3 regions of the Paenibacillus sp. J31R122 genome follow, and region 2 is predicted to be linked to each of the others. Evidence: riboswitches for the same ligand, from Rfam matches in the RefSeq annotation. Region 2 holds a riboswitch; each other region holds the start of a gene.

Region 1 (10,497 bases), on a different contig from region 2:
ATAACAGCGATTTTGCAAAAAAAGCAAAGATGCTTCCTGTAACTCTTGTAGTCAAAGCAAGAAAACTATAGTTCCCCGTTATCTTAATAAATCGTCTCATTAACGAAGAGATTTCTTTAATCAATTCCGCAAAAAAATTTTAATTCCAGCCACGTTTCATACCAAAATGTCTTCTGGTTTTCTGGCTTAACTAATTCGTTATTTTCGCCATCTTTAATCATATATACTTTTCCATTATCAGCCGTAACCTTATCTCCAAACCTATAAACAATATCTAAGCAATATTTTTTATACTCTTCTTCTCGGGTATTCGACCATTCTGATTTTTCGATAGAAAATCTATTTTTAATACCATCGTCCTCCTAGAGCCTTTAGCTATAGTTCTTCATTTATTTCACTTCTAATTCCAATAATTGATGTATAAAAAGCAAAACAATCCACAAAATAACTTCACATCCAGTTAAGGAGTGAACATACATGAGCAGAAAAAGTTTAGTCGTTCCACAAGCACAAGCAGCACTTGACCAAATGAAATATGAGGTAGCACAACAGTTTGGGATTCAATGGTCTCCAGATGGTTACAATGGGAATATGACTACTCGTGATGCAGGTACTATTGGTGGAAACATCACAAGAGCGTTAATTCAAATTGCAGAACAATCTCTTGGCTCAGGGACAAGAAGATTCTAATTTAAAATTTAAAAATACGATTACGGTCGAAGGGACGCTTACAGCATATGCGAACAAAGTGGAGCCCATTCAATTAGCCGGGTTATCAATTTAGCTGTAGAAGTTCATAACAACGAATAGCTGACAGGTTAAAAAACCGCCGTTGGTTTCAACCAACGGCGGTTTTTCATTGCACAGCCTCTAGCAACGGGGCGATCAGCTCTTAAAACGTAAAGTCATATCGTGCAATTCTTGAGCCATACGCGTCAACGCATTCACGGATTCCGAAACTTCTTCCATCGTAGCTAATTGCTGCTCCGAAGCGGCAGCTACACTTTCTGTCTTCGAGAAGGCAGCTTCCGTAATGCTGTTCATATCGTGGAGAGAAGCGGTAATTTCCTCTGTGCCTGCCGACATTTGTTGTGATGCGGCAGATACCTCCTCCATCTGATAAGCCACCTGCTGCACCCCATTCATAATGTTACGGAATGCCTCTCCTGCTTCCTTCATAATCACAGTTCCGTGTTCGACCTCTATGCTGCCTTTTTCCATGGCGACAACCGCAGAACGAGTTTCACCTTGAATTTGCTGAATGATCACCACGATTTGTTCCGCCGATTGTCTGGATTGCTCCGCCAGCTTCCGAACCTCGTCGGCAACGACAGCAAAGCCTCTCCCGTGTTCGCCCGCTCTTGCAGCTTCAATCGCGGCATTCAATGCAAGCAAATTCGTCTGCATTGAAATATCGGTAATAACATCGACGATTTGACCGATTTCATGAGATCGTATACCCAGTTGGTTAACAACCTTGGCCGAATCGTTGACCGATTCTCGGATCAAATCCATTTGGGACATCGCTTTCTGGATCGAAATATTGCCTTCCTGGGCTTCCTTGGAAGCCTCCATTGACATTGCGGATACATTGCCTGAAAATTCTGCAATCCGATTAACGCCGGTAGCCATCTCTTCCATTGCTCTTACGCTTTCGATAGAGCTTTGCATCTGCTGATCGGCACCTCCAGCAATGTCTTGAATGGCCGCAACGACATGATGGGTAGTTTGGCTGGATTGTTCGGAGCTTGCTGCCAATTGCTCCGAGCTTGCAGACAAGTTCTGAGACTCGAGGACGATCTTCGCAATGATTTCTCTCAAGCTAGTGATCATTCCATTGAAATCCTTTGAAAGAAGACCGATTTCGTCTTTTGATTGGTATGTAGCGTTAACCGTTAAATCCCCGTCCTGCGCTTTTGCCATCAATTGCTGAATGGTGCGGACAGGTCTTGTGATCATATTAGAAATGCCGTATCCGATCAAGGAACATAAAATGACGGCAAGTAGGGTAACGACAACGATGATCGATGTAGCCAGTTTGGAGCTTTGAACACTTTTCTCATAAAAGATTTTTGCGTCGTCTTCATTGAACTTAACAACGTTCTCCAGGCTTTTGATCATTTCTGCACGGATCGGCTTGAACGAATTTACATATTCCTTATGCGCTGCTTCTTTTTGATTGGCAACTGCCAAGTTATCCACTTTTTTCTTGGCTTCGTTGTTTTTAGGGATCAAATCGATAAAGCTTTGGTACTGCTCTTGTGCTCTCGAAGACAACGTGATCTGCTCGAGACTTTTTCGTATCACCTGATTTTTATCGCGGGTCTGAACAATTTGCTGTTGAATTTGCTTAATGATAGCCTCGTCTTTCGCCAGCAGCATTTCAAGCTGCAAAGCATCCATTTGCGAATTGCCGAACAAAAGTCCTTCGACCAGGCTGTTCGGAATCAAGGTTTCTTCGTACATAGCACGGGCATTGCTAGCCATCTTGTTCATGACGAAAAAGCCTGTAATACCGATAATGAGTAGGAAAATAATGGAAAGTCCGAGCATTCCCCCGATTTTCGTTTTGATTCGTAAATTCTGAATATATTTCATGATCCAAGCATCCCCCATTAAGATATTGTAAAATAAAAAAAGTCCACCCCAAAAGAAAGGGATGGACGTCCTCCCAATTTTCGGTGACCCGGCTGCCGTAGATCGAAATCCTTAGGCCCGTAGCTTTGCGTCCCCCTCTTTCGAGAAGTATGCCTTTTCGTGATATGGGTATATCTATTGGCCAAAGTATAATATAGCTTTTCGGGATATACAAGACCTTTTTACTAAAAATAAATACTACTTTAGATACCGGTATGTCGGAATTTAGGTCAATTTTCACTGTCTATATAGGGAGTAAAGACCTGCTAACGACGTTATTTCGCAATTATTCGGTTTATTCCCCTTATTTATCTTCGGCATAATTTGACAAAAAGTGAAGTCTAGTTTATTCTCTGATTTGTCCGGACAAAACTACTTTTTTGGAAACGAGGGGTACATCTTGAGAAAATTACTATCGAAATTGGCTTTGTCGAGCTTGGCTATGGCACTTGTATTTTCATCCGGTTTGTCTACCGCAGAAGCTAGCAAGGACCCGTCACACACCAATAATAAGAAAGCAAAAGTTGCATTGTTGATTCCAGGTTCCTCCAAGGACGGCGGGTTTATGGAATCTGCTTACCGTGGATTAGCGAAGGCAGAAGAGGATTTCAGAATCAAAGCGACGTTTGTGGAAAATATCCCGCATGACACTGCGCAAATTGCGGATGCATTGCGCAAATTGGCCAAGAAAAACCCGGATATGATCATTGCTCATGCAGGGCAAAGCTCGGAAGCCGTGAAGTTGGTAGCTAAAGAATTCCCGAAAATAAAATTTGTTAATACACAAACGAATTTGACCGGCGATAACCTGTCCAGCTATCAGGTAAAACAGGAAGAATCCGCATGGCTGGCAGGTGCAGCTGCAGGACTTCTGACAAAAACGAATGTGGTTTCTCATATTTCCGGTGCACGCGTAGGTCCCGGTCTATTGGGACGCGCAGCATTTGCTGACGGTTTGAAATACACGAATCCTGAAGCAACATTCCTTACCACGTTTACAGGCGATCAAGAAAACGCCGCTTTGGCAAAAAGTGTTGCGCAAGCACAAATTAACGCGGGGTCGGATATGATCTTTACTATGTTGAATAAGGCTCGTTCCGGTGTTACGGAAGCGGCACGCGAGAATGGCGTGTATCAATTCGCTAACGTTCGTGATTATTATGCCGATGCACCCGATGTTTTCATTGGATCTGCGATATCGGATGCAAGCTTGACAGTATATGGAGCAATTAAAGATTTGACGGAAGGCACGTGGAAGCCGAATACAGTGAAAAAAATCGGACTTGAAAATCCGGATGCCGTTCGACTTGCCCTGTCACCTTTTGTTCCACAAGACGTGAAGGATAAAATTGTAGTGTACGCCGAAAAAATCGAATCAGGTGAAATTGTTATTCCTTCAGAATATACCGGTCCTGAATTTCCAGCTAACTAGGGCTGCGTTCGGAAAATGAATTGCTAAGTGAGTCTCTTAATTCGTATATTAAGCACTTCTTTAATCCCGAGAGGGGTTAGAGAAGTGTATTTTTTTTCATGTCCGATCGTTTCATCTTTAACCAACCGGGTGAAATCCTGTGAATAAGCGAGCATTCGTGAGAACATCATATCGTACCAAGGGAGCTTAATAATAAACAGCTGCTGCGGCATACTGCTCCTTGTTTTGTTCAACTAACGTTCCCCGGTAGCGTAAAAATTCGCCTTACTTTTCCTTCTTCATTTCTTCCTCCTTTTTTTTGTAGTATCGGTCTATAGCTTCCTTTTCCAAATCGCGCCTAGGTAATTTAGAGTTAATTCTAAGAAGGATTAAAATAATTATTAAAAGTAGAAAGACGATAATAAAATGCACCTGAACCATCTCCGCCCATAATTAAATACTATGTCTTACATTTACCATATTTAAGAAAAAAACTGACCAGAACTCCGTTTCTTCAACAAACAAAAAAAGAGCTGCATCGAAGCAAGCTCCTTAACTAACGTTCGCCGTTAGCGGATTAGTAATTTCCAATTTCTTCGTGTGGCGATACGAATCGTCATCACGACTTTCAAGCCCAAACGGTAGATGCACAAGATAGAATCCGAAAATCAGCTTCATATTGTAAATATTCACTAAAACCCTATTTTTTGCGTACATTCGCATTTAGAATATTTCTGCATTTTCTAATTTTTTGTTTGATTTGCTTATTTTCAAAAAAATAAACCTCTGTCCCTGACCAAATAAAAACCCAACACACAATGCTTAAAACTCCTGCAATATAGGCATGAGTTGTTGAAAACTTCAAGAATATCATCCCAACAATAATACCAAGCACAAATAAAACAATAGCCTTTTTGACATTTCTAGCATATGTATATTCCTCTTCGTTCAAGATGTTAGAAAAACTGTTAAATGTGGCAGCCTGCAATGACTTTTCGTCAAAATCATTCTGACCTAAAAAAAATATTTCTACTTCTTTTCTTCTACCACTGTGTTGCTTTGACAAAATAAAATCTTCAAGATCAGAGCTTAGGTGGACATCATCTAACCTATAGTATCTTGAAAACGGAGTATCCGTTTCGTCTAAATAGATATTTATACTTAATTCTTCTCTCATATTAACCACCCTTTAACTCCAATGTACTAGTTGAAAGACAACCTTTTATCAGTATGGTCAAAATAGCAACAATTCTTACGAAAACAGCGTAATTCTAATAGCTGTAATCAATAACCTTCAATGTTTTCTCATGCAGCTTGAAAATGATTTGGAAGCGTTCCGCTTCAGGCAAACTTTGGTCATATCTCAATTTCTCCGTGTAAGTCAATATAACGGTCAACGGTGTTTTTAAGTGTGGGCCATATTGGAATGCATTTTCCACAGTTCCATTTCAACTTCGGTAAAACAAAAAGACACTGGGGCGTCTATAATCCCCAATGCCTTATCATAAATATTATAAATAAATAATCTATAACAGAATAAGTGCCTTTGTCATTACGGTCGAGATCGCAACGCTTTGAGATACCACTGCTCTTTTGCAGGCCGATCCCTTGTGAGAAGCCATATCTCCGTAAATGCAGCAGAAGGTGTTGCAATTTTGTCCCAAGCCTGATTAAAATCACTCCAGCCGAAGCTGGGGGACAGATTCCGAATAAGCAGGGCCAGTGGATAGTCTGAGCTGTAGCCGGCGCTTTTAGCTTCTTTTCGCAAAACTAATTGATTTAACGATTCAATCAGCGTATCGATCGACTCAATACAAATAATGGAACGATGCTCCCGCTGAAACAATTGACGTGCCTCCTGTTCACTGTAGAACAAGTGTGTAATTTCCAGTCCCAACTTGTTCCCCCGGCTATCCATCAGCACAGCGTCTGGCTTTTCCTGCTGATAAAGCAATCTTAAGCGATTGTCCGCAGTTTGGTTGTACAAGCTAATAAACTGATCAACCGCCTCGCGCTCTAGCTTTTTTTTCGTGCTGTCCGCCATGTCCCATTCACCTCACTGCCAATAAAAACATTGTATGGAGTGAAACTCCGCTCATACACTCATTTTATCATGTATATTACTCGGATTCACGACTAACTTTGTTAGTACTGCTCATAAAAGTGATGGTTTGCATCGGCTAGTTTCAAATATTGAAACTAGATGCAGCTAATGCCTTTGTTGAGGTTAATTAGATTCAGAATCTGAATCTAATTGGGGAAAATGTGTTGAATTTAGATATGAGCAGGTCATTAGTTTCAAATGTTGCAATTAAATGTGCAGGATGGACTCTATAACAAGAATTATACTCAAGAAATGAAACTAAAAAAGTAGGTCCGCAGAAGATATGTAGGGTATTCTTGAGAATCGCTACATTTACATCAAAGTCGCTTATCTAGAGCTTAAACAGGTGTTCCTTTCATAGAAAAGTGAAGAGAATAAGTATCAAATTCCGCGGCTAGCTCGTTAGTTTGATAAACGTGCAAAATGGCGGTGCAGGAATAGTCTCCTGCACCGCCACTTTGTTTCATGCTCATTCATTGCCTTCCCCTAAGTTCCCAAGACTCAAAGATGCAGCCTAATCCGTTTCTGAGCTGGCATCCAAAATAGAAAGGATCACCTTTACAGCCTCTGCGCGCGTAGTTAATTCGTTCGGTTTAAACCAATTATTACCTTTTCCTTGCAACAAGCCTGCATGGACAGCAGCTGCAATAGACGGTTCGGCCCAACCCATCATTTCTTTCGAATCGTTAAACGCAGTGCGGGGAACATCATTTGTATCCAGCTTTAATGTTCTGGCTATGATTACAGCAAATTCGCTGCGTGTAATGTCTCTTGTTGGCCGGAAGGTTTTGTCAGGATAGCCGGATATAATCCCCCTTTCTACCAACGCTAAAACACCCGCATGAGCCCAATCCTGAATAAGATGCTGATCTTTGAATATAACTGTGTTTCCTTTGGGATATAGGTCCATCGCTTTTGCCAGCATTACAGCAAACTCTTCCCTTGTGACTGATCGGTCTGGGCGAAAGGTACGATCCGGGTAGCCATCCACAAATCCTAATTCCAACGCACGTACAATATATTCCTCTGCCCAATGTCCGGCAATATCCTTTAATTGAACTTGAATCTGCGGTTCTTGTACATCAATATAACAATTCTTAGAAGTTATTTTTGCTGCACTTGATGAACCCAATCGGTTTCACATAGTCGTACTCTTACCCAATGGATAGCAAAAAGGCTTCTCACCAAGTTCGAATTCGAACCCGTGAGAGGCCTTCTATTTCAATGAGGGTCATTATTGCTTCTTTGGCAACTGGTAATGAAATTACAACCGGAGCTGCAAATGGCTGAGCTGCCTGCTCTTTACCTTCATTTGTCCATTTCACTAGCACTTCCCATACTTCTCCCGGCAATGAAACATCGGCATACTATTTCTTTGCTCACCAATGGATCACTCTAGATGTGCCCTTTATAATTACTTTCCATCATCCTTTAACACTACCGAGTACAATCCCCTTCATAAAATAACGTTGCAGAAATGGATACACAATCATGACAGGCAATGCTGCTACAAAAATTTGCGCTGCTCTACCAGTACGATCACTTATCCGTAAATAGAGCTCTGCTTCCTGTGCTGTCATTTGTGTTAACTGTTTTGTTATCACATTCGTCTGCAAAAAAGTTTGCAGGGGGTAATGTTCCGGCTGGTTCATGTAAATCAGCCCGTCAAACCAGCTATTCCAATGGCCAACAATAGTAAACAACAATATAGTCGCTATAGCTGGCATTGATATAGGAGTGAAAATACGCCATAAAATTACCCAGTGGTTAGCACCGTCCAATTTTGCTGATTCTTCAAGCTCCTTCGGCAAGCCGCGAAAAAAGTTAAGTAGAAGTACCACATTAAAAACAGGTACAGCTGCCGGCAATACAAGCGCCCATAACGTATCAATCAAACCTGTCTCTTTGACAAATATATATTGTGGAATGAGCCCGCCGCTGAATAACATCGTAAAGACAAAAAACCATACATATACAGTACGCATACGGAACTGCTTACTTTCCTTGGATAACGGATAAGCAAGCAGTATGACCAATAGCATGTTAATAGTTACTCCCAGAAGCACCCTCTGAATCGACACAATAAAAGCAGCTAAAAATTCTTTTTTTCCGAATACATGCTGGTACGAGGCCATTGTAAAATCTACCGGCCAGAGCTTTACTTGCCCAGCAGCTACAGCTGAAGCCGAACTGAAGGATAATGACAGCACGTGGATAATCGGAAAAATACAACTAAGAGCAATTACACTCAGAAAAATATAGTTGAAAATCGTGAACACCTGATATCCGGTACTTTTCCGAGAAGTCTGCAATCGTTTGTCCCTCCCTCTTCAAAAAATACGATAGTTTGCAAAACGATATGCCATCGTATACGAAACCGAGATCAATATAAGGGCAATCACGGATTTAAACAGGCCAACCGCTGTTGCTACACTGTATTGAAATTGCTGTAATCCTAGCCTATACACAAAGGTATCGATGATATCTCCTGTTTCATATACCTGAGGACTATATAAGTTGAAGACTTGATCGAAGCCCGCATTTAATACATTACCAAGGCTGAGTGTCGCCATTAATATAATAATCGGTATCATACCTGGCAGAGTCACATTCCATGTTTGTTGCCATCGATTTGCTCCATCAATCTCAGCAGCTTCATATAACATCGGATTAATGCTTGTTAACGCGGCTAAATAGACGATCGTACTGAAGCCAAACTCTTTCCATACATCAGACAGGACGATTGTAAAGCGGAACCAGCGATTATCGCCAAGGAAATAAATGGGGTCGACGCCAAACCAACCTAGTGCTTGATTGATGATACCGGATGTAGGAGATAATAAATCGATTAGAATTCCGCCCAGAATGACCCAAGACAGAAAATGAGGCAAATAGACCAACGTTTGAAATGTTCTTCGGAATATATTCTTTCGCACTTCATTTAGCAATAATGCCGCAATGACTGGAACTACAAGCCCTATCGCTATTTTCATAACAGCAATACTAATCGTATTAATTATGATGCGTGATGTGTCTTCCATTAAAAACAGGTACTTGAAATTGTCCCATCCTACCCAAGGCGAACCAAAAATCCCTTTAGCAGGCATAAATTTTTTGAATGCAATAATCGCACCAACCATAGGGCCATAACAATATACAAGTACAACAACAAGACTTGGCAGAACCATCAAATGCAGTATTCCATTATGTTTCCATTCCTTGATCAACTGCTACCACCCCCAGAGAAAAGAAGAGGGAATCGAATGATTCGCCTCTTGCCGCTGCAAACGGTTTCCTTTTACTTTATTGTTTGATACCATTCATTTACTTCGGTTGTTATCTGATCACCGCCGAGACGTTTCCATTCCGCAACAAACTTATCATATTCATCCACATTTACAGATCCCATAATAATCTTAGTCATCATTTCTATCTGTTTGGCTTCCAATATGCCCCACTTTTCCCCTATAGTTTGGGTTGGCGCTCCATAAAATTCGTTATAGTGGAATAAATCTATCTTATATGCGTCATACATCATTGACATCGTTCCACCTTCGCCAGCAATCATATGCTGCAGCCAGTTGGGACCCGTTATAATACCTTCCTTATACTGCTTAGCATTTTCATACCTAGCCAGTCTGTCAACATCTTCTCCGAGTATGGAAGGATCGTTAGTACGCAGTGCTCTTGGAATTAAATCTCCAGACATCACTATATTATCCTGGGAGAATACGACAATCGGGTTTAATTCGTAGAAGAACTGCCCTTTATCTACTTTGTCTTTTCCGAATATCAATGTTTTGTTATCTGGGGTTGGATTTACTTGCGATTCAATCCATTCATTCAACAATTTAAAAACTGCCTCTGGATGCTTAGCTTTTTTATTAATGACATAGAATTCAGGTACTGAAGCGGTAGTAGGGCTGAGAGCAGGTTGACCATCGAGACCAGGGATTGGATAGGCTGCCCATTCCTGAACGAGCTTGCCGTCCTTCACAGCACCGCTATGAAGCACTGCACTATGCCAGAAATCGCCATAAAATAAACCTACCTGTCCGTTAACTGCAAGCTCTAATGCTTTGCTATTATCCTTAACGCCAAATTCCGGATCGATTTGTCCTGATTGGAACATGTCCTGCAGCTGCTGCAGTGATTTCTTCATGCCGGAATCTAGACCACCATATACTAAATTTCCTGCATCATTCTTCACCCATTGGTTTGGATATAGACCATAGCCGCTAAAGTAACTTGATAAATAAAGCTCTTTAGACAGCATCAACCCATATGATTTGCCTTTCCCCTGAGAGTCGCGTGACGCAAACGCCTTCGAAATCGTTACCATATC
Region 2 (10,497 bases):
GCCTTTGTTAAGGGCAGTACGGTAAAATTTCGACAATGAGACTACGATGTGACTGATGTCATGCTCTTCGCTACGCAGCGCCTTCCAATTGACGAATGACAACGTATTGTACAAAAAGTGAGGGTTAATTTGTGCTTGTAAAGCGCGAAGCTCCGCGTCTTTCTGTATGACTTTGCTCGCATACGACTCCTGAATCACCTCATTAAGTCTTTTGAGCATATTCCCAAACCGGATCATCAGCTCTCCGATTTCATCCTTTACTTCCGTTTTTACCTGCAAATCCATCTCTCCGGCTTCAACACGTTTCATCCAAGACACAAAGATATGAATTCTCTTCATCATATTGTTAGTCAACACTGAAATGAGTACAAGGAGAATGAGCACGCATACCCCCGCAACAATCGAAGTAGCGGTCAAAATCTTGCCAGCGTTCAATGACACGTTTTTTACAGGAACATAGGTATAGATCAACCATCCCGATTGCGGTATGCTTTTATTTAGAACTAGCAATTTCTGATTGTTAATATGCACAGTTCCGCTCTCCGCCGCCCTGATGATATCCCTATCATCCAGATTGCCCAAGTCAAATTTTCGCGCATATTTTTCGGAATTTGAATAGAGAACTCCGCCTCGCGAGTTTGTCACGATTACCCCATTACCCGGCATTAGTTCGTCGACCCGATCGAATAATCCTTTTTCATTGATCTGCATGACCAGTATATTATTCTGACCTTTCACGAGCAGACGCGGAAAGGGGCTTATGAAAAATAGCTCGGACATAGACCGGATCCATACCTGCTTATCCACGCTTGTTCCAAGCTCCTTGTACCAAGATAGCTCGGGCAATCGCTTGGCAGACAAAATAGCGTACCCGGACTCGGGCATGTCATTTTCTGTGTAAATGGTCAATTGGTTAATATATCTGTTTGTAATCCGGATCTGGTTAAAATTCGGGTAGATATATCTATTCAAGTCATTGTACAGGTTCACGTAGTCCAGATAGGAAGCACTAACGATTTGTTGGATCTTGTTGTGGTATAGTATCGAATTTGCCGTATTATTATACAACTCCGCCTTGAAATTAAAATACTCGGCCATCGTATCGACATTCCGGTTCAACGCTTGCTCGGCTTGCGTGTTCAACAACTGCTTGGACTGCCAATATGAATAGATTCCGAGCACCATAATTGGAATAATAATGACCGACAAATAAGATAAAAACAGCTTCGGCTTCAAGCGAAGACGCTTCCAATGACGAGCGATGACAGTGATCATAGATCGAGTTCTTCCCGAAATTGAGTCGGTGTCTTTCCGATATGAGTTTTAAATAAAGAACAGAAATACGCCACGTTGACGTATCCCGTCTCTTCACCGATGTCGGCTATTTTTTTGTTTGTTTCCGCAAGCAGCTGCTTCGCTTTCTTCATGCGTGTATTCGTAATGTATTTGATGATACTGACGCCTACCTGCTTTTTGAATAAATGGCTCAAATAGTTGGGTGATAAGTAAACGCTTTCCGCCAACTCATCGACAGATAAACCCCGATTGTACTCGTTATGGATCGTTCGGACAATCGATTCGATTACTTTGCGGTTCGAATCGACTGTCTGGCCATCCGAAGATTCACAGCTTTCCAGCACCGTAATCATCAGCATGCATAGTTCACTCAGCTTATTCGATTTATAAATATTTTCTAACGTTTTTTTGAATTGCTCCGTATTTTTCTTCGGCGCGTAGTCAAACGTCATTTTCAAAATTTCCATGCAGTTGTACTTCAAAAAAATCGAAGAAATCTGCTTACCAGCCTGCAGTGACTCATACAATTTTTCAAAGCGCCTTCGGGCGGATGAGAAATCCTTGCGCTCTACGTCTTTTGCAATTTCTGTTATTTTCTCTTCCACGTTCTCGGACGATTGGCGGTCCATCCAAAAACTTTCCGCAAACAATACCGCACCTTTATCATAGAAAAACTTGCTCTCCAAAACCGATTCAATTTCGTTATACGCAACCCTAAGGCTGCCAAGATTCTCGATCGGACCGCTAAACGCTACAAAAAGATCTGTGTCGTAAGCATTTCTGAATTGCTGCAAAATATTGTTTCCGAGATCTTCTAAGTGAGCAGTCGTTTCCCCTTCCAATGCTTCCATGAAGAGCAAACTCTGATATTCATTCAAATTGAAGGCTTCATGCGGCCTTTGCACCCATTCGCTGATCATACTTTCGAAATCGAGATCAGACAAATCGAATATACGGCTGCGTGAATCCAAAATAACCATACGAATCAGCTGGGAACCGGCAAACATCGGTATTGGAGCATGTGATTCCGATGACTCGTGCTGAATGTCGCCGATTTCCCCATGAATTAATTGCGAAACGAGCTTCTGCTTCTCGTAGCGAATACCTTGTCCATAAGCCTTCTCGAGCTGCTCCTGCCGCTTCTCCTCATGACGTTCCTGTTCGCACATGTGGATGACCTGTGAAACAACCTTCAAAAATTCATTAACTTGAACCGGTTTCAAAATATACCGAATCGCATTTACGTCTATCGCTTTCTGAGCGTATTCAAACTCCCCGTAGGCGCTCATGAAGATCACCTTAACCGGAATATTCAGTTCTCGAACTTTGGCGGCAAGCTGAAGTCCGTCCATTCCCTTCATTCGGATATCTGAGAATAAGATGTCAACGGGGTGCTGCTGCATAAACTCAAGCGCGCTCTCTCCGCTATCCGCTTCAAATGTCTCCAGCTCCAACCCATACTTTTCTATCAGAAATTTCACGCCGTCCCGCTCGAAAGGTTCGTCGTCTACGATAAGCATCTTAAACATCATTATTCACCTCGATCAATTATTGAGTAGTTCGCGAATTTTATCTTTTTGAAATCATGTCTATTGTTTCGACAATCTTCTCACAATTCCTCTGATCGTTAAACAATATCAAATGCATACATATTTTAAAACAAATTCTCAACGAAAAAGGCTCAATCATAACGATTAAGCCTCCCGCTGTTTATACCATTCTGTTATATACTCACTTGGCTGCTCATTAAATTCGGATAACAAAGCCGTAGTCAACGTAGTATATTGTCGATTAACGAGTAAATGTTGATCCATAGCTGCATATATTTTCATAAGAGAAAAATGGGCTTTCTCTTCTTGGACGTGCTTTGTGCAAATTTCATCATACCAAACGATGGATTTATCTAGCTGGTCATGTTTCTCGTACCAGCTCGCAATCTCATACGAAATATTAAGCCAGAGCTTCTTAAGACGCTCTCTCTCGCTTTCCACCCACCAATAATCATATTCCTGTAAATAGTCTCCTGTATATAACTTCATTAATTCTATGTAATTATCTATCGTTTCAAATGATAGAGCCTCTTCAGCTGCTAATCGATTCTCCCATTCTTCCACGTCTATCACAACATCATTTATACTTAAAATATAACCTTCCATCGCGTTCATGATTTGAAAGTGATCAGCAAATTGTGCCAATGTTTTCCGGACGTGATAGATTGCCGTATACAATTGCGAATAGACTTTATCCGATTCATACTCCTGCCATAACGTATCAATTAATACCGATTTACGAACGAATTGACCGCGATGTTGAAGTAAGTATAGAAATAACTCCTGCGCTTTAGTCGTTCGCCAATGAATGACAGATTGCTGCGTATTTGATATTTCAACAGATACTTGCTTAAAAATATTTATTTTCATCACAGAGGGAGCTAGATCTTCTATCTCTACTTGAGAAGATTCTATTTCATCCCTAATTCGAGCAATCGTTTTGACCAGTCTATCCGATCTAACCGGCTTTACTAAATAATCCAAAGCGTTAAGTTCAAAAGCCTTAACCGCATATTCACTATATGCCGTTACAAATACAATATTTAAATCCGGCTTCTTCTCTAGAATCTGTTCCGCTAGCTGAATTCCGTTTATTTCCGGCAAGTTAATATCAAGAAAAACCAAATCCACATCCTCAGCTAGAATGTCTCTCCTCGCTGCAATCGGATCTATGTAGGCACCAATAACCTCAATCTGATCGTGCTTCATAAGCTGACGCTTCAAGTAATCCACAGCAAGTTGTTCATCATCTACAAGAATCACTTTCATCCTATATACTCCTTAATCATGGAATTTAATAATTCTGTATTCCTTGTGATAAGAATTGTATGATCTCTAAATAAAGAAGGCCACGAACATAATGTTCGAGGCTCTTTAAACCAAATACACGTTAGTATTGTTTGGAAGCAGTGTACTTAGAGGCATCCTTTATCATCGTAAAAGCTGTAGTTGTGCCATTCCAGCCTGCATCAACCGTTGTGTCTATAATTACCCATTTATTATTTAAATAGACTTCATTCCAAGCGTGATAGGTACTCACATAATCTGACGTGCCCATAACCAGCTTAGCTGGAATCCCTTCACTCCGAAGCATCGCTGCAAACAATGCGGAATATCCATAACATATATCTTTTTTCGATAGTAATGTACGATCGATTTGAGGAAGATAGTCCGAAGATACGCCGCTTGCTGCCAACTTGCTATCATATTTAATGTTATTTATCACATACTTATAAATTTCTTTTACTTTATCAGTATCTGTCTTTAAATTTTTCGTCAGCTCTTTCGACTTTTGAATAGCTTTGCTTTTATCATTCCAATTTATATTCTGAATCGAATTCAAGTATACAGCTGTGCTGTCCTTCAAATTAAGCTTAACGTTGTCCTTGTAAATAACCTTATACTTATTTCCGCTTATATTTTCCAATACGCTAACCGTATAATCGCCGTTGCCTAATTGAAGAGGAAATGACTCCATTTTCTTGCCGGCAGTTAAATTATAGGAATACTTCTCCTGACCTTTAACGATCAACAGCTTCGTCTTAACGTTAGCCTTTACATCGTATTTCACACTAATGATTCCCTTGCTTACATCAGCTTCGTTTAACCACGAATTAACCTCTTCAGCATGGACCGCCGCTCCATTAAATAAAGGACATAAAATGACAATAGCAGCTATAAACAGCATAAACTTCTTCATTCATAAAACTCCCTTCGGTGGCCAGGCTGCCATCTTATTTAAGAAGGCCCTATAGCTTTGCGTCCCTACCTTTCGATAGGTTTGCCATTATCGTATAAAGTTTTATTTCCAACAAAAAAAGCCTATCCATTCGGTAACTGTCTGCCATCTATTTAAGAAGGCCCTACAGCTTTGCGTCCCTGTCTTTCGACAGATTTGCCATTTAATGTTTAGCTTTTATTCTCTTATACTATCATATCTTGTAGTTATAACAAGACTATATTACAAATTCACCGTAAACGCATAGGCCAAATGCTATCCTATACAACTATCTTTACGAGATAAATATCAACAACTGACACTAGCAGATTTTAATAGAGTTAGGGATATTGACCAGTACGAACGATATGTCTACTACGTATATATACATTACAAAGATATTTTTACTACAAAAAAAGGAGGGGGAATTAGTAGACAAAGTAGACTTCGACTTGATGCTAGACTGAAACCATTTCTTTTAAGTAAGGAGAGTTGATAACAAGAAAAAACTTTCAATTTGAAAAGAGGTTTTATTATGAATGATTTAATGGTCATTGTCACAATCTGCGCTTTCTTCTTTACAGTTGGTTTCATCTTCTGGCGTCCCCATGTTAATGAAGCAATCCCTGCAACCATTGGAGCCCTATTCGTTATACTCAGTGGAAGTGTATCATTCGCTGACCTGGGAAAAATAACAGAGACGATTAGCGGTGCCGCAGTAACGATTATAGCCACCATTGTAATGGCCATTGTTCTGGAAAGCTTTGGTTTTTTCTACTGGGCGGCTGAGCTTTTATTGAAACAGGCAAAAGGGTCAGGCATTCGCCTTTTCTGGATTACGATTCTCTTTTGTTTTCTCATGACACTCTTCGTGAACAATGATGGCAGTATATTAATCACAACACCTATTCTATTACTTCTTCTTCAAAACATGGGTCTCAAAAACCATCAAAAAATACCTTATCTCATCTCGGGAGCTCTAATTGCAACAGCTTCCAGCGCTCCTATTGGAGTTAGTAATATCGTAAATTTAATTGCTATAAAAATCGTTCACATGGATCTCTATATGCATACCGCTATGATGTTCGTTCCTGCCTCACTTGGACTACTACTACTATCCTTCCTACTGTTTGCAACCTTCTATCGCGTTCTCCCGAAAAAATTGCCGCCAGCTGCAGCATGGAATCTGATGCTAGGGACTCATCCGCTCAAAGATACCATTTCCAGAGAGAATCGGACTAGCTTCATGCGAAATATATTCCTATTTGTTTTAACCATTCGAGTACTCCTATTTGTAGCCTCTTATATACATTTTCCCGTTTCGTTAATGGCTGTAATCGGATCCACTCTATTACTCGCGTGGCGTTGGATCTATTTAAAAATCTCTCCTGCCGATATGCTGAAGAAAACCCCTTGGTATATATTCATTTTCGCTTTCAGTATGTACGTCATTATTTACGGTCTGAATAATATTGGATTGACGGATTTGCTTATTCAGCTGCTTCAGCCTATTGTCTCTGGAAGCTTACTCAATGCAAGTGTTCTAATGGGTACCCTCTTGAGCGTCCTATCGAATTTATTCAACAATCATCCTGCTTTAATGGTCGGAACGCTCACATTAATGAATATGGGACTCGATCCGTTAACGTTAAAAATCTCCTATTTGGCAAGTGTAATAGGTAGTGATGTAGGCTCGCTCTTTTTACCAATTGGTACTCTGGCTACAATAATGTGGATGAATATATTAAGAAAAGGCGGCGTGAAAATAAGCTGGGGACAATATATCAAAGTAACGTCGCTTGTCATTCCAATCACTGTCATCTTCACACTAGTTATTTTATCCTATTGGGTTTCTTGGCTGTTTTAATATAACAATCAGAAATACGCGGATTGTTCAGTCAGTAAGATTAGTTCGTTGTTATTATCTTCGGAATACCGCCGGATTGGGAATCGAGTAGGCCCATGCACAGTTGCATGGGCCTCTCATAGAACGTACGTGCGGATCATCACATACGGCTTCTTCATGATTATCCCCGCTGGGGATGTTGGTTGACAAGGCCGATTTACATAAACAACTCGCCTTTCCCCAGCTTTTCCGTCATGACATTGATCCAGGTGATGCTTCTTTGCTCCAAATGGGGCATCCACTGCGACGGTTGGGGGACATCGGTGACGATGACGTCGATATCTTTCAGATCCAATATTTTATAGGGACAGCTGTTGCCAAACTTCGTATGGTCCGTCATGATAACGGTCATCTTCGCCGTACTCACCACTTTGCGCAGCAGATAGCCTCGCTCCAGATCAAAGCCCGTGATGCCCTTATCAATCGTAAATCCGTCCACCGATATAAGCGCCTTGTCGACATGGAAATTTTCGGCCATCGTCTCCGCCAGTCCGCCGGCAACCCTGGAATACCGGGGCAGCACCCGGCCCCCAAGCAAATAGATGTGGCCGCTAAACAATCCCTTGCCGTATAGATCCATAATCAAGCTCAGCAAATCAAATGAATAGACGACAACCGTAATGTTCTGCTTATCCTGTAGGTAGTAAATCACCTGCATTGGTGTGGAACCGTCATCGATGAAGACGACATCATTGTCTTCGATCAAGGCGGACGCCGCGAGACCGATTTTCCGCTTCTCCTCAACACGCACGACTTCTCGGTTGAGATGTGGAAGCTCCTCCCGGTTGACGTTGACTTTGACCGCACCGCCGTAGATCCGCTTCAGTCGTTTCTCCCTCTCTAGTTCTTCCAGATACCGGCGGATCATCTCTCCCGAAACCTTCAGCTTGTCTGATAAATTTGACGTGCGCACCAAACCTTCGAGCTCCAAAGTATCAAGAATGATCTTCTTGCGTTCTTCTCCAATAAAAGACATGCCTGCCCGCCCCTTCTTATCCTTAGCCGTGTTTCCCGGTACTTAATGCGCCCTGCCTCAGTCTGTGCTTCAACCGGGTCGAGCCAATCTCCAGCACAATAGCAAAGAAAAGAATGAAATACGTCAGAGCCCCGATCTCCTTGATATCGTAATATAGACTGCCGGCCATATATAAATCGTAGCCGAGTCCTCCGGCTCCCGCTGCAGCCCCCATAGCCAGCGCATTGGAAAAATTCATTTCCAGCCGCAGAAACGTCCACGATATCAAATAAGATAGGGAGGATGGAAACACGGCTTGAAATACGATTTGTATCCGGCTGGCGCCGCTCGCTTTCAATGCCTCGAGCGTACCGCTATCGATTTCCTCGAATGCCTCGGAATAAGCTTTCGTCAAGTAGCTTATCGTATGCCAGGTCATCCCGACGACTGCCGCTACACTCCCCAGTCCGGAGGAAACGGCAAAAATGAGGACCCACAATATGGTTGGTACTGCTCGAATGACCGCGACTGCGGCCCTTACGAAGCCTGACACTTTATTGCCGCTTAAATTGCGTGCCGCAAGCAAGCTGAGGCCGAAAGCAATAATGGCGCCAATAATCGTCGTCAGCACGGCAAGCCCCAACGTAATGAACGCAGAATAGACGGCCTTCCCGAAGGTGAAATGCTTGAAATGTGGCTCCGTAAACATAAGCCGGAAATTGTCGAGCATCAGAAGCAAGCCCTCGCCAAACGGGATGTACTTACTCTCCAAATTGAACAGGGCGTACAGCGTAATGACGGCGATGACAAGCAACGTGACTTTGACTGTGAAATTCGCTCTATTGAATGGCCTTCTGCGCAGCGGCTCCAATGAAACGGGAGCGACGATGCGTGAAGCGTCTATTTCCGAGTTGTTCGGTAACATATTAATCCCCCCTACACGATGACTCTACGAATGGCATTGGATATCAATTCGATGACAAGCACAGCCATCACAATGACGAGTACGACCAGACTGGCAGATGCATAGTTCAAGCTTTTATAGTAAAGATCGAACGAGAACCCGATCCCCGTACCGGTCAAGATACCCACCAGCGTAGCGCTTCGAATGTTCGTCTCTACCATATACAGCAGCCAGCTGATCATCTGAGGCGTGCCGGATGGCAGAACCGCTCTGCATACGATCGATAAATATCCGGCCCCCGAAGCCTTCAATGCCTCTACGGAGCTGCCGCTGACCTCATCGATCGTCTCCATAAACGCCCGCGTCAAAAATCCAAAGCTCGCAAACAAGAGTGCCAGAAAACCGGTCAGCCCGCTCTGTCCGAACGAAAAAAGCAGCACCATCGCCCAGGCGGAAACGTCGACATTCCGAAACAAGGTCGCGATAAAGCGGGCAGACGTACTGAAAAATCCGTTTACCTTGGTTGTATCCGACCCCAGTACAGCAAACACGACAGCGCCGACAGCCCCGACGGCTGCCGCTGCGATGGACATGACAAGCGTATCCCACAGCTTCGACATGATTTGCGGAAGCTTAGACATCGCCTTGGCATCGGGATAGAAATTGGATGCTGCCCACTTCATCGCATCTGGGAAAGAGAGCACGCCCTTCATAAGATTAAACTGAGTTATGGCGGACGCCGCCCAGGCGATCATAAGAACGCCTAGCAAAATGAAAAACGTCCGTCTCCGCTTACGTAAAAAGAACTTATCCAATTTCATACGTCAACCGCGCCTCCTGCTTGAATGAGGGTGCTTCATCCATAATCAGCTCCCCCTTGTCAGACCCGTAAATATGATGAATACGATCCGGCGTCAGTTCCTCCGGCGTTCCGTTGAACACGATTTTTCCCTTGTTGACCCCGATAATCGTATCCGAATATTTCAATGCGACATCGACCTGATGCAAATTGACGAGAACCGTGATGCCCATTGTCTTGTTGATGTTTCGCAAATGGTCCATAATGACCTTCGAGGAGCTCGGATCCAGGGAGGCGATCGGCTCGTCGCAAAGCATCAGCCGCGGCTCCTGGATGAGCGCTCTGGCGATACCGACTCGTTGTTTTTGTCCTCCACTCAACTGGTCGCAGCGTTTAAACATCTGCTCCGACAAGCCGAGCGTCTGCAGGATCTCTTGGCACTGCCGCTTCTCCTTCTCGTTGTAAATGCCGAACGCGCCCGCAACGGCGCTCTTGTAGCCCAGTCGGCCATGCAGAACATTCTCTGCGACGCTTAACCGGTCAACCAGATTGTAATGCTGGAAGATCATACCGATCTTGGTCCGGAACTGCCGCAGCGCTCCCCGGCTCAAGCGAGAGGTATCCTTGCCATCGAACAGAATCCGTCCGCCGCTTGGCTCGACCATGCGGTTGATGCACCGGAGCAAGGTCGATTTGCCCGCTCCGGAAGGACCGATAATGGTTACGAATTCGCCATTCTTAATTGAGAAGCTGATATCCTCCAAGGCCATGGCGTCTTTATTGTAACGTTTGGATATGTTATCCAAAACAAGTAATGTCGACATAAGATGCTCCTTTGCTAGTTAAAAGCTGAAAATCAGACCCTGTAT
Region 3 (10,497 bases), on a different contig from region 2:
GAATCGCAATAATTGATGCGTTGTTGCTAGCGTAATATCCCCACTCTCCCATCGCTGCACACTTCCTCCATACAAGGTGACGACCGTTGCTAGCGGAAAAGCTTTTCGAATACGCGGATCCAGTTCAATTACGACGTCGCGACGTGGCGTCGCAATAAGCGCCTTCCCGCCCCTTAATAGTACCGATTCAACGAGCGGAAAGATCATTTCCGTTTTACCCGCTCCAGTAACTGCCCATAAAAGAAAGTTCCGGATCGGCTTTATATCGTTTACTGACGGCTCCATTCTAGCCGGTAAACTTGAGGAGCCACTCGATGAACCGTTTGCTCGCCCCTCGACGAACTGAAGCGCTTTTGCTGCAGCAGCTGTTTGTGCAGGACTAAGCTGCCAGTGAGCAAGCCTCTGCTCCAAATCTATTAAATCTTGTCCGCTAGCAAGGCTGCTGCTGCCGGCAAGTTCACCTCCTGAGAGTTCTCGCAGCCCTATGACAAGTAGCTCACATTCACGACTTCTTCCCATTGCAATACACGCTGTGCAATAGGCACACTCCCTACCGCACGCTGCACATGCCGTGCGGAGCATCAACGCCTCGCCACTCCCGCAGCGCATACAGCTGCGCTCGCGCCTTCGGCGCCTCATCGCCCCCGGCCGCCCGCCTTCCGCGGCGACCGATCCGCGCAGGCGCGCCCGCCCTAGCAGCGCAGCAAGCTGGAGCACCCCGCTCCAGCTGCCTGCGGCACCGGGCAGGCTAGCGCCCTCAAGCAAGTCGTGCGCTTCGCTTCGCAATAGCGCTCGCCCCTCCAACAACCCCGCGGCATGCTTCGCTGCTGCCGCAAGCCACCCCGCCTCGGCATCGCCAATCGCTCGCCCTGACTCGCTATCAATCCTCACCCCCGCCTGCTCATTTCCACTCCTCACTCTTCCCGCTACTCCATGCTCATTTCCACTCCTCACTCTTCCCGCTACTCCATGCTCGTTTCCACTCCTCGCGCTCCCCGCTCCCCCATGCTCGTTTTCACTCCTTATACTCCCCACTCCCCTAGTCTCGTTTCCGTCCCTCCCTCTCTCTGCTCCTTTGAACCCACATTCATCCCTCACACTCCCTTTTTTCCAGGTCTCGCTTTCTTCCAGCTCGCTCTGCTCTCCCCCATGCTCGTCTCCACTCCTCGTCCTTCTGCCTTTCACATACTCTTCTCCACCCCTCGTCCTTCTGCCTTTCACATACTCTTCTCCACTCCTCATACTCCCCGCTCCAACACGCTCATTTTCACCCCCCTCCCGCTCCCACCTTTCCGCCTTAGCAACTAAATTATTCCCCTCTTGCTCAAAGTAACGCTCATTTTGATTCCTCCACCTACCAATCAACCTCCCCCATAACTGTCCATTCTTATCGGCTACTCCATAGCCCGCCACTCGTGTAGCCTCCTCTACACATTTGTACAACCTATCAAGAGCCTCTATTGGGCTCCACGATATAGCTTTCTTACTAGTTGCTCTCTCACTAATTTTCATCCTACTTTTTACATCACGCTTCTTTAAATGCTCCTCCCAAAGCTCCACTGCCGCATACGCTACACCTAGAGGCAATGCCTCCCGCCACAGCCAACCCGAATTGGCTATTGCCGAATTCAATCTCCCACCCTCACCAAACTCGCCATCCATCCAAAAATGTCGGTCAACTACCGAATAAATAGTTAACCTTGCTAACCAACTTCCATTAACCTCAACAATATACACATGAGCCTTCATACTTGAACCTCCTCTTCTTCCTCACATCCCTGTAACCCCTCGACATTACGAAGCCGCTAGAACGAAGGTTTTCTCATTACTATGGCGAGCGACCCACAGCAACTTTTCCTTCCACCTATTCGAGCCTTATTCGGGCCTTATTCCGGCTCTTATTCCGGCTCTTATTCGGGTCTTATTCGGGTCTTATTCGGGCCTTATTCAGGCCTTATTCCTACTCTTATTCGAGCCACATTTAATCATCAAGCCACTCTCCTGCAGTCCCCCTCATTTAACAAAAATCATCCTCTAGTGAGCTTAACCTCACTAAGTCTGAGGTTAAACTCACTTTAATCCCACTAATCTCAACTCTTCTGTTTCTCCCATTAACTATTAGTGAGGTAAACCTCACTGGCCATGAGGCTCCCTTCACCGGGAATGAGGTTTACCTCACAAAACCACATGTGACGCCCTAATCTGCTGCTATTAGTGAGACTAGCCTCACTATTTAATGAGTTTCCCTCATTTTAGTGAGTTTCCCTCATTACTATGGCGAGCGACCCACAGCAACTTTTCCTTTCAACTATTCGAGCCTTATTCGGGCCTTATTCCAGCTCTTATTCGAGCCACATTTAATCATCAAGCCACTCCCCTGCAGTCACTCTCATTTAACAAAATCGTCCCCTAGTGAGCTTAACCTCACTAATCTAACTCTTCTGTTTCTCCCATTAACTATTAGTGAGGTAAACCTCACTAGCCATGAGGCTCCCCTCACCGGGAATGAGGTTTACCTCACAAATCCACATGTGACGCCCTAATCTGCTGCTATTAGTGAGACTAGCCTCACTATTTAATGAGTTTCCCTCATTTTAGTGAGTTTCCCTCATTACTATCCCTCATTACTATGGCGAGCCACACACAGCAACTTCCCCTTCCACCTATTCGAGCCTTATTCGAGCCTTATTAGAGCCTTATCCGGGCCTTATTCCTGCTCTTATTCGAGCCACATTTGAGCATCAAGCCCACTCCTGCGGTCACCATCATTTAACAAAATCATCCTCTAGTGAGCTTAACCTCATTAAGTCTGAGGTTAAGCTCACTTTAACCCCACTAATCTCAACTCTTCTGTTTCTCCCATTAACTATTAGTGAGGTAAACCTCACTAGCCATGAGGCTCCCCTCACCGGGAATGAGGTTTTCCTCACTAAAACAAATGAAACGCCCTAATCTGCTGCTATTAGTGAGACTAGCCTCACTATTTAATGAGTTTCCCTCATGACTATCCCTCAGTACTATTGTGAGCGACCCACAGCAACTTTCTCACCTATTCGAACCTTATCCGGGCCTTATTCGGGCTCTTATTCGAGCCACATTTAATCATCAAGCCCACCACTGCAGTCATCCTCATTTAACAAAAATCATCCTCTAGTGAGCTTAACCTCACTAAGTCTGAGGTTAAGCTCAGTATAATCCCACTAATCTAACTCTTCTGTTTCTCCCATTAACTATTAGTGAGGTAAACCTCACTAGCCATGAGACTCCCCTCATCGAGAATGAGGTTTACCTCACAAAACCACATGTGACGCCCTAATCTGCTGCTATTAGTGAGATTAGCCTCACTATTTAATGAGTTTCCCTCATTTTAGTGAGTTTCCCTCATTACTATCCCTTATTACTATCCATCATTACTATTGCGAGCGACACACAGCAACTTCTCCTTCCACCTATTCAAGCCGCATTCAAGCCACATTTGAGCATCAAGCCCACTCCAGCAGTCACTCTCATTTAGCAAAAGCCCCCTCCCCACACCCCCTAAACGCAAAAAAACACCCAACAACGCCAAAGGCGTCATTGAGTGTGCTTCACTCCAAATATTTAACTACCGCATAGTATATACTAGAACGGCATTTTCGACAAATCTGCTGGATTATGCAGATCAACAAGCACCGCATGGTCAGCATTAGATACAATTCCTTCTGCCTGCAGCAGCCATAGCAATTGAGTAGCGTCAGTCCGCGTTAAGTGTGAACGCTTACCATCTTCCTTTTTAGCAATAGGATCTACTAATCTTGGGTAAATCCTCACTTTATTGTCCTCTCTAGCCAGTCGTTCAACAATCGCAAGCGTTTCCTCGGATACGCCGCTGTCAACGATCGTCAATTGAACATCTTTCCCCATCCTCTGTGAAAAAGAAGACAACGAGCGCATATACCATTCCATATTCTTTTGCCGACTATCCGCAATCCATACATAGTGCTTAATGGATTCCAGTCGTCCTTGCTGGATTCGATAAACCAGATGCACGGTCAATGCAGCCAACAGATAACATCCGATCACCAAAAGTAGAAGTCCAAACATCGAGGCCACCTCCTCTTTGTGACACTATATGCCACAAGGCGCCCAGTGGTTCCCCTATAAAAGGACAAGATTATAAAATGTGCAATTGCTTATTCCGCTTCAAAAAAAATAACCCAATTTTTTCAGTCAAAAAGCGACAAATAAACCCTCTTGAGCAATTTACAATATATGTTATCATTTTACTACATCTTCGCGCATATGTAATATACGTATGCTAAGGGAGCAGAGAGAGGATGTATTTCGTACATTCTTCATATCTAGGGAAGCGATGATGTATAATCTACATTTGGACACTTGGATTATACGGAGCTAGTAGTGTAACCGGCCCTCTTAGAACTCGAATACCAATCTAAGGGGAGTGTGAATTTGTGAAAAGATTTAAGAAGAGGTTGTCTTTTGGTTTAGCTATTTTACTTATATTATCGATATCACTAAGTTCACTTGTCATGGCAGCAGGTACCGAACCAGCTCCAGACAACGGGCAGAATAATAACAATAATGCCTGCGAAGAGTATTCTACTGACCGTAATGATATCATTATGGAAGGTCAAGGCACCACCCTCCCAAGCGGGCTGCATGACAATGGATTAATCGTTAATAATGACGGAACAGCTACAGCTTATTTCCATACAAAAGCGGATACTTGCGTACAAGTGAGCTTCTCTTCTTACGTATATCCACCAGGCACAACCCCAGACGATTTCGGGCACCCTTTTGAAACGCAGAAGCATTTTACTGGTATAACGGACGTTTACGCACCAGGTAAAAGCTACAAAATTACAATTGGTCTCCCTCAATGTGCCCCCTATCAAATAGATGTTTATAGTGGACCTCAACAACTGACAATAGGTACCGGCGGTCATGCAGGCACATATAAAACAGCGATTGTACACAAAGAAGGCTGCGGAAATATTATAGTCAATAAATACATCAGTAAAGCAGTAGAAGGTTCTCCTCATGAAGGTGTTACTTTTGAGCTGTGGAAAAACGGCACCCTATTTACGACAGGGGTAACCAATGCAAATGGCGTTATAACCTTTGCTAAAGTCCCTGTCGGCACATACGACCTGAAAGAAATTACATTACCAGGCTTTACAACAGACTTACCTGAGGGCACCAAATTGGTAGTCACCAATGATTCATCGGAGATAAAAATCGTCATCAACACCCCAAAGCTCAAGGTGGATAATGCCTGTGTTAATCCAACAGGACAGCGAGAATGGGTTGTAACCAATGAAAGCAATATCGATGTCCCATTCTCGTGGGCGGCTATCGGAACCACTCAATTCGGAAACAGCACCGTTCCGAAAAATTCATCAGTATCCTTTACGACAAATGCCATTGATGGCCCTTTTGATATTAAAGTCTCATGGGAATTCGAAAAGAATATAACTAAAGCAAGCAATAACACACCATGTCCAACAGAGACACCGACTTCAACACCAACACCAACACCAACACCAACGCCGACTTCAACACCAACATCAACACCAACATCAACACCGACTTCAACACCAACATCTACGCCAACATCAACGCCGACTTCAACACCGACTTCAACACCAACATCAACACCAACATCAACGCCGACTTCATCGCCTTCACCAACACCTGTGACATCTACTACACCAACACCGTCACCTGAGACTACACCATCACCAACGCCTGCTCCAACTGCTTCACCTGATCCATCACCTACACCGGAGCCAACAGCCGTCGTAAAGGGTTCAACTGATGAGAATGAACAACCTCCTAGTGATGATCCAATTGTGATTATCGATGATGAGGAGATTCCGCTAAGCACATTGCCAAAAACAGGCGATAGCAATCCTTTCCCTTACTACCTAATTGGTGCCTTTGCAATAAGTACAGGACTTTTAGCCCTTAGAAGACAAAGAAACAATAAACAAGGCTAATACAATAACTTGAAATTAAAGCAGTAAAATGACAAACACCCCGCATTATGCCTTTTGGGCAAAATGCGGGGTGTTTGTCATTTAGTGAAAGTTTATAATGTAACCCAACCAAATTTAATGGAATGAATTACTGCTTGTGTACGGTCATCAACTTCCATCTTTTGAAGGATGCTGCTAACGTGGTTTTTGACTGTTTTTTCGCTAATGAATAGAAATTCACCGATAAGCTTATTGCTCTTACCTTCTGCCATAAGTCTGAGAACCTCTGCTTCACGGCGAGTAAGCGGGCTATTGTCGCCAGCAACGAATTTCACGCCTGGCTCTTTAGCTGCTGCCGCACCTGACACGATACCCATCTCATCCAAATAAGTCATACGACGTAATTGATTAATTAGCTTACCCGTCACTTTTGGATGGATGTAGGCATAGCCTTGAACAACGGAACGGATCGCATTAATGAGCGACTCTGCCTCCATGTCTTTCAATAGATAGCCTGTTGCGCCTTTACGAAGCGTTTCGAAAACATAGCTCTCGTCATCATGAATGGATAAAATAATAACCTTTACATCAGGAAACATCCCTTTCAAACGCTCTGTCGTAACGACACCGTTTTCAATTGGCATGTTAATATCCATTAGTACAATTTCAGGAATCGTATGGTTGCAAAATTCCAGCACCTGAATGCCGTCACCGCACTCGCCGATGACTTCCAAATCCTCTTCCATATTTAAAATACGCTTAAGCCCTTCTCTAAACAGCTGGTGATCGTCCGCAAGTAAAATTTTTATTTTATGTCCATTAGTCATTGGTCTCTGTATCATATTATTTTACTCCTTTCTATGTTCAGCAGTAGTTGGTATATCTATTATAATTTTCGTCCCTCTCCCGGGATTTGAGTCTATATCCATCCTCCCCTCTATCAGTTCCACTCGTTCCCTCATCCCTAATAATCCGAAATGGGAGTTGCGACTTGCCTCCAGCTCAGTTAAATCGCTGGCAAAACCAATTCCGTTATCTTGAATAATAATCGAAACTAATCGTGAATGATAGTTTATTTCGAGTGATACATGGGATGCATTGGCATGCTTGAATACATTCGTAAATGCCTCTTGAACCAGCCGATAGATGGCTGCTTCCATAGCAGACGGCATCCGAATCTCTTTCCCAGCTAGCTCGAATACAGTATGTACTTTTGTTTTTTCTTCAAAATCCTGTGTAAACTTACGAAGTGTCGGCACAAGTCCTAAATCATCCAATGCCATCGGACGCAAATTAAATATAATTTTGCGAATTTCCTCCAGCCCTGCACGTACCTGCTCCTTCAAATCTATTAGTTCTTCATGCACCATAACAAATTCCTTCTTAATAAGCATACGTTCGGCAATTTCTGTGCGCAATACGATATTAGCCAGCGATTGAGCAGGCCCATCGTGTATTTCTCTTGAAATCCTTTTACGTTCTTCCTCTTGCGCTAAAATAATCTTCAAGCCAAGCAATTGCCTCGTCTTGGCAGATTCCAAAATGCGGGTGACTTGATTCAAGTCACCCGATAAATATTCAAGCACTACATTTATTTGTGAAGCAATCGTTTCAGCACGCTCGATAGAGTTCTCAACATTACGCATACGCTTCTGCAAATCATCACGTCGCGACTTCAGATAAGATTCCTTCTCACGGTATACCATTAGATCCAGCTGTATTTGTGTCGCCTTCTCATATGCTGACTTAATGTCCACTTCCTTGTAGCGAACAAAGTCACGGCTTACCTCTGTCAATCGAATACGTGCACGCCGGTAGTTCTGTTCCAATTCATCGACCTTTTCAATGGCCTTGAACGTCTCTTGAAGCACAACCTCAAGCTCCTGCTCCAGAGATTCCAGCTCCGTGCGCGCCGATTCACAGATTTCATAGATTTGGTATTTACTGTCCTCCATCACTTCAATGGCATTTTTGATAACACGATTAAGATCGATTGTAAGATGGTCCACGACAGATCGGCAACCTTTCTATTTAAAGGTTTAACTTTTCTATCATACCACAAAATGTCTAAATTGCGTCCCCTGTTAGTAGATGGTAACCTTTTTGGTTTTCACATCATAAGTGACTTTAAATCCTAGTTTTTCAGAAAATAAACGAATCGGAATAAGTGTCCTTCCGTCACGTACAATTGGAGCAACCTCTGCTTGCTGTACCTTGCCGTCCATTACGAATTCCTTTTTGCCTATTGTCATTTCCATCAGCTTATTGCCGCGCAGTACGGTTACTCTTCTCGTTGGATGATCGTATACAAGTTCAGACCCCAGTGCCTCTGACACAAAACGTACAGGTACATAGGTTGTTCCATTTAATAGAATAGGCGCCGTATCTAATTTAATCGCTTTGCCGTTCACTGTTGCTGTTGCCTTGCTTATGGTCATCTCGACTTTCGCCTTCGTATCAACCGTTACAACAGGCGGATACTGAAGCTGTATATTATCCAGTCCGATTGCTCCTGTTGCCGCCCGTTCATCTTGTCCTTCAGCAATCGTCACTACGTATATCCGCTTCAGCTTGACAGGATATTTCATGCCGAGAGCTGATAAATTCATTTTGACTGTCTTCCACCCGCTCCAATCAAGCTGCTTGGCCACATCTACGAGATGTGCTTTGCCATCTGCATCTATAAACTCCGCGCGTACCCAGTTCAAGCTATTATCGCTGTATAGATCGAGCGACATCGAGGTTGGCGAGCCAGTGAGTGTCTGACCTGTTGGACCAAATAGAGCGTAGGATGCTTTTGTGCCTGTTCCCAATGTGAAATCATAATCTAGTTTCAATGCTTTTGGCGATTTCTGACCTGGAAGGTCGGTAACGAGCTTCACCTTTCCTGTAGTTGTAGCAGGCGTTACTTGACTAGTAATGGCATATGCCGATTGCTCGAAGTCTGCAAAGGTTTTTGTCGTTACGCCTTTCGTGAATGGAATCATAGTCGGAAAGCCATCATATCGACCGATCGCATAGCCCGTACCTGTTTTCGTTTCAACCGAATCAACAGTTAGGTTATTGCCTGATTGAGTCGCTGTAAAACCTACATATTCCCATTTTAGTGAGTCACCGCTAAGCTTATAGGTTTTTCCGTTTTTCAGCCTCACCGTTACAGGCACAGCAACTGTTGCCCCTTTCGAGAGCACGCCGGCTGCTGTATCAATTGACATGGATGCGATCTGATCTTGTCCAATAACCTCAACCGCATATTTAGCTGTTGCCGCACCCGATTTCACGGTTACTGTTGTTTTCCCAATCTTGTTAGCCGTAAACACATTTCCTGCAAAGCTGCCAATTCCATCAGAGGCGCTCCACTCCGCAGTGGTATCGTCAAATGTCATCGGGTTATAGTAATTGTCGTATCCCTTCAACGAGAAGGTAGTTGACTGTCCAAGAAACATCACATTGCTTCCCTTAACTTCAATCCCCTTGAGCGTGCCCTGTGGAGCGGTTGTAAAAACGCCGATACCATTGGCTACGCTGCGCTGAGTCGTTCCATATTGTGTCGAGTGAGCAAGCTGTAAGGAAGTGCTGCCAAGCGGACGCTCTATCATGGTCGTCGAACCGCCGCCGTCCAGATTTACCCCTTTGTCTACACCGAGTTGAATCATGATTTGCTGCATTTCCTTCAAGTTCACACCTGTATTGCCGCCATATCTCTCACTTGTTATTAGATAGACTTTGGTGCCGTCCTTGGAATATCCAATCGCTGAACGTGAAACGTAAGACGAGCCGCTTACACCCGTAATATCACGTGAAAAAGCAGATGCCGCACCGCCACTAACCAATAGAGTATGTCCGCCTACCATCATTTCAAAAGAAGCTGGATCGACCTTCGCACCGCTAGTGAGCGAGACCAGTGAATAATCGCTGGTTATGGCCTGTCCTACTTTTAAATGCTCCCTCACATAGGTTGCTGCCTTACCATGCGTACGTAGAATATAACCATCCTCAGGGATTGGGGTTACTATCGCTGTATTGTCTGGAGAGATTTCTTCAATAATGCCGTTTCGAACTAAAACTTCTTTTGGTTTCGTATAAGAATTTTTCGGACGCTCTGCACCGCCCCAAGCACTTGTATATATGTACATCGTATCAACGTGGCTATATGTAGCTCCGGTCGTTTCCGGATTATACGCGGATTGGTTAAATCCCTCAAGAGGGAAAGTTGACCCGTCTTCTGCCGTCACTGTGCCTTCAAACGTATAATTATCAATCATTGGCTTGCGATCCTTCGTCAACGAGAAGGCATACATGCCTTTTAACTTCGATGGACTAGTCAAAAATGAACCGCTTATGACCTGTCCACCAAGCGGTGCACCCTCTGCACCCATAACGAACACATCGGCATTAATAGCTGCTACTGCTCCATTTTCCTTCGTCATATTTAGAATCGTATTTGTTTTACCGGTATTGTTATTTTTACCGCTCATTGTGTTCAACGACACATACGGATTCGTTAAATCAACTTCGA

What was found. Region 2 has a riboswitch for cyclic di-GMP ahead of AC0YN7_RS12115 (transglutaminase-like domain-containing protein). Riboswitches for the same ligand answer to the same signal wherever they lie in the genome.
Region 1: it holds a riboswitch for cyclic di-GMP, as region 2 does, so the genes downstream of both, AC0YN7_RS21925 (methyl-accepting chemotaxis protein) here and AC0YN7_RS12115 (transglutaminase-like domain-containing protein) in region 2, are expected to answer to the same signal.
Region 3: it holds a riboswitch for cyclic di-GMP, as region 2 does, so the genes downstream of both, AC0YN7_RS23700 (SpaA isopeptide-forming pilin-related protein) here and AC0YN7_RS12115 (transglutaminase-like domain-containing protein) in region 2, are expected to answer to the same signal.

What each region holds. Positions count from the first base shown of each region.
Region 1 covers NZ_JBWDNM010000014.1:88,982-99,478, forward strand. Annotated here, with positions in the region: partial or broken gene AC0YN7_RS21915 (class I SAM-dependent methyltransferase) at 1-71, shown strand, start outside; gene AC0YN7_RS21920 (small, acid-soluble spore protein, alpha/beta type) at 478-690, shown strand; gene AC0YN7_RS21925 (methyl-accepting chemotaxis protein) at 886-2,598, opposite strand; cyclic di-GMP riboswitch class I at 2,678-2,762, opposite strand; gene AC0YN7_RS21930 (BMP family protein) at 3,038-4,069, shown strand; gene AC0YN7_RS21935 (hypothetical protein) at 4,093-4,302, opposite strand; gene AC0YN7_RS21940 (hypothetical protein) at 4,749-5,225, opposite strand; gene AC0YN7_RS21945 (hypothetical protein) at 5,601-6,092, opposite strand; gene AC0YN7_RS21950 (hypothetical protein) at 6,491-6,625, opposite strand; gene AC0YN7_RS21955 (S-layer homology domain-containing protein) at 6,667-7,284, opposite strand; gene AC0YN7_RS21960 (hypothetical protein) at 7,334-7,483, opposite strand; gene AC0YN7_RS21965 (carbohydrate ABC transporter permease) at 7,577-8,464, opposite strand; gene AC0YN7_RS21970 (ABC transporter permease) at 8,483-9,340, opposite strand; gene AC0YN7_RS21975 (extracellular solute-binding protein) at 9,451-10,497, opposite strand, start outside.
Region 2 covers NZ_JBWDNM010000006.1:154,117-164,613, reverse strand. Annotated here, with positions in the region: gene AC0YN7_RS12130 (sensor histidine kinase) at 1-1,275, opposite strand, end outside; gene AC0YN7_RS12125 (response regulator) at 1,272-2,828, opposite strand; gene AC0YN7_RS12120 (response regulator) at 2,991-4,115, opposite strand; gene AC0YN7_RS12115 (transglutaminase-like domain-containing protein) at 4,237-5,046, opposite strand; cyclic di-GMP riboswitch class I at 5,060-5,142, opposite strand; cyclic di-GMP riboswitch class I at 5,176-5,256, opposite strand; gene AC0YN7_RS12110 (ArsB/NhaD family transporter) at 5,600-6,931, shown strand; gene AC0YN7_RS12105 (DeoR/GlpR family DNA-binding transcription regulator) at 7,128-7,946, opposite strand; gene AC0YN7_RS12100 (PhnE/PtxC family ABC transporter permease) at 7,969-8,850, opposite strand; gene AC0YN7_RS12095 (ABC transporter permease subunit) at 8,862-9,650, opposite strand; gene phnC (phosphonate ABC transporter ATP-binding protein) at 9,637-10,452, opposite strand.
Region 3 covers NZ_JBWDNM010000016.1:76,285-86,781, forward strand. Annotated here, with positions in the region: gene AC0YN7_RS23690 (ATP-dependent helicase ComFA) at 1-1,749, opposite strand, end outside; gene AC0YN7_RS23695 (hypothetical protein) at 3,622-4,083, opposite strand; cyclic di-GMP riboswitch class II at 4,339-4,419, shown strand; gene AC0YN7_RS23700 (SpaA isopeptide-forming pilin-related protein) at 4,452-5,999, shown strand; gene AC0YN7_RS23705 (response regulator) at 6,092-6,820, opposite strand; gene AC0YN7_RS23710 (sensor histidine kinase) at 6,827-7,987, opposite strand; gene AC0YN7_RS23715 (stalk domain-containing protein) at 8,063-10,497, opposite strand, start outside.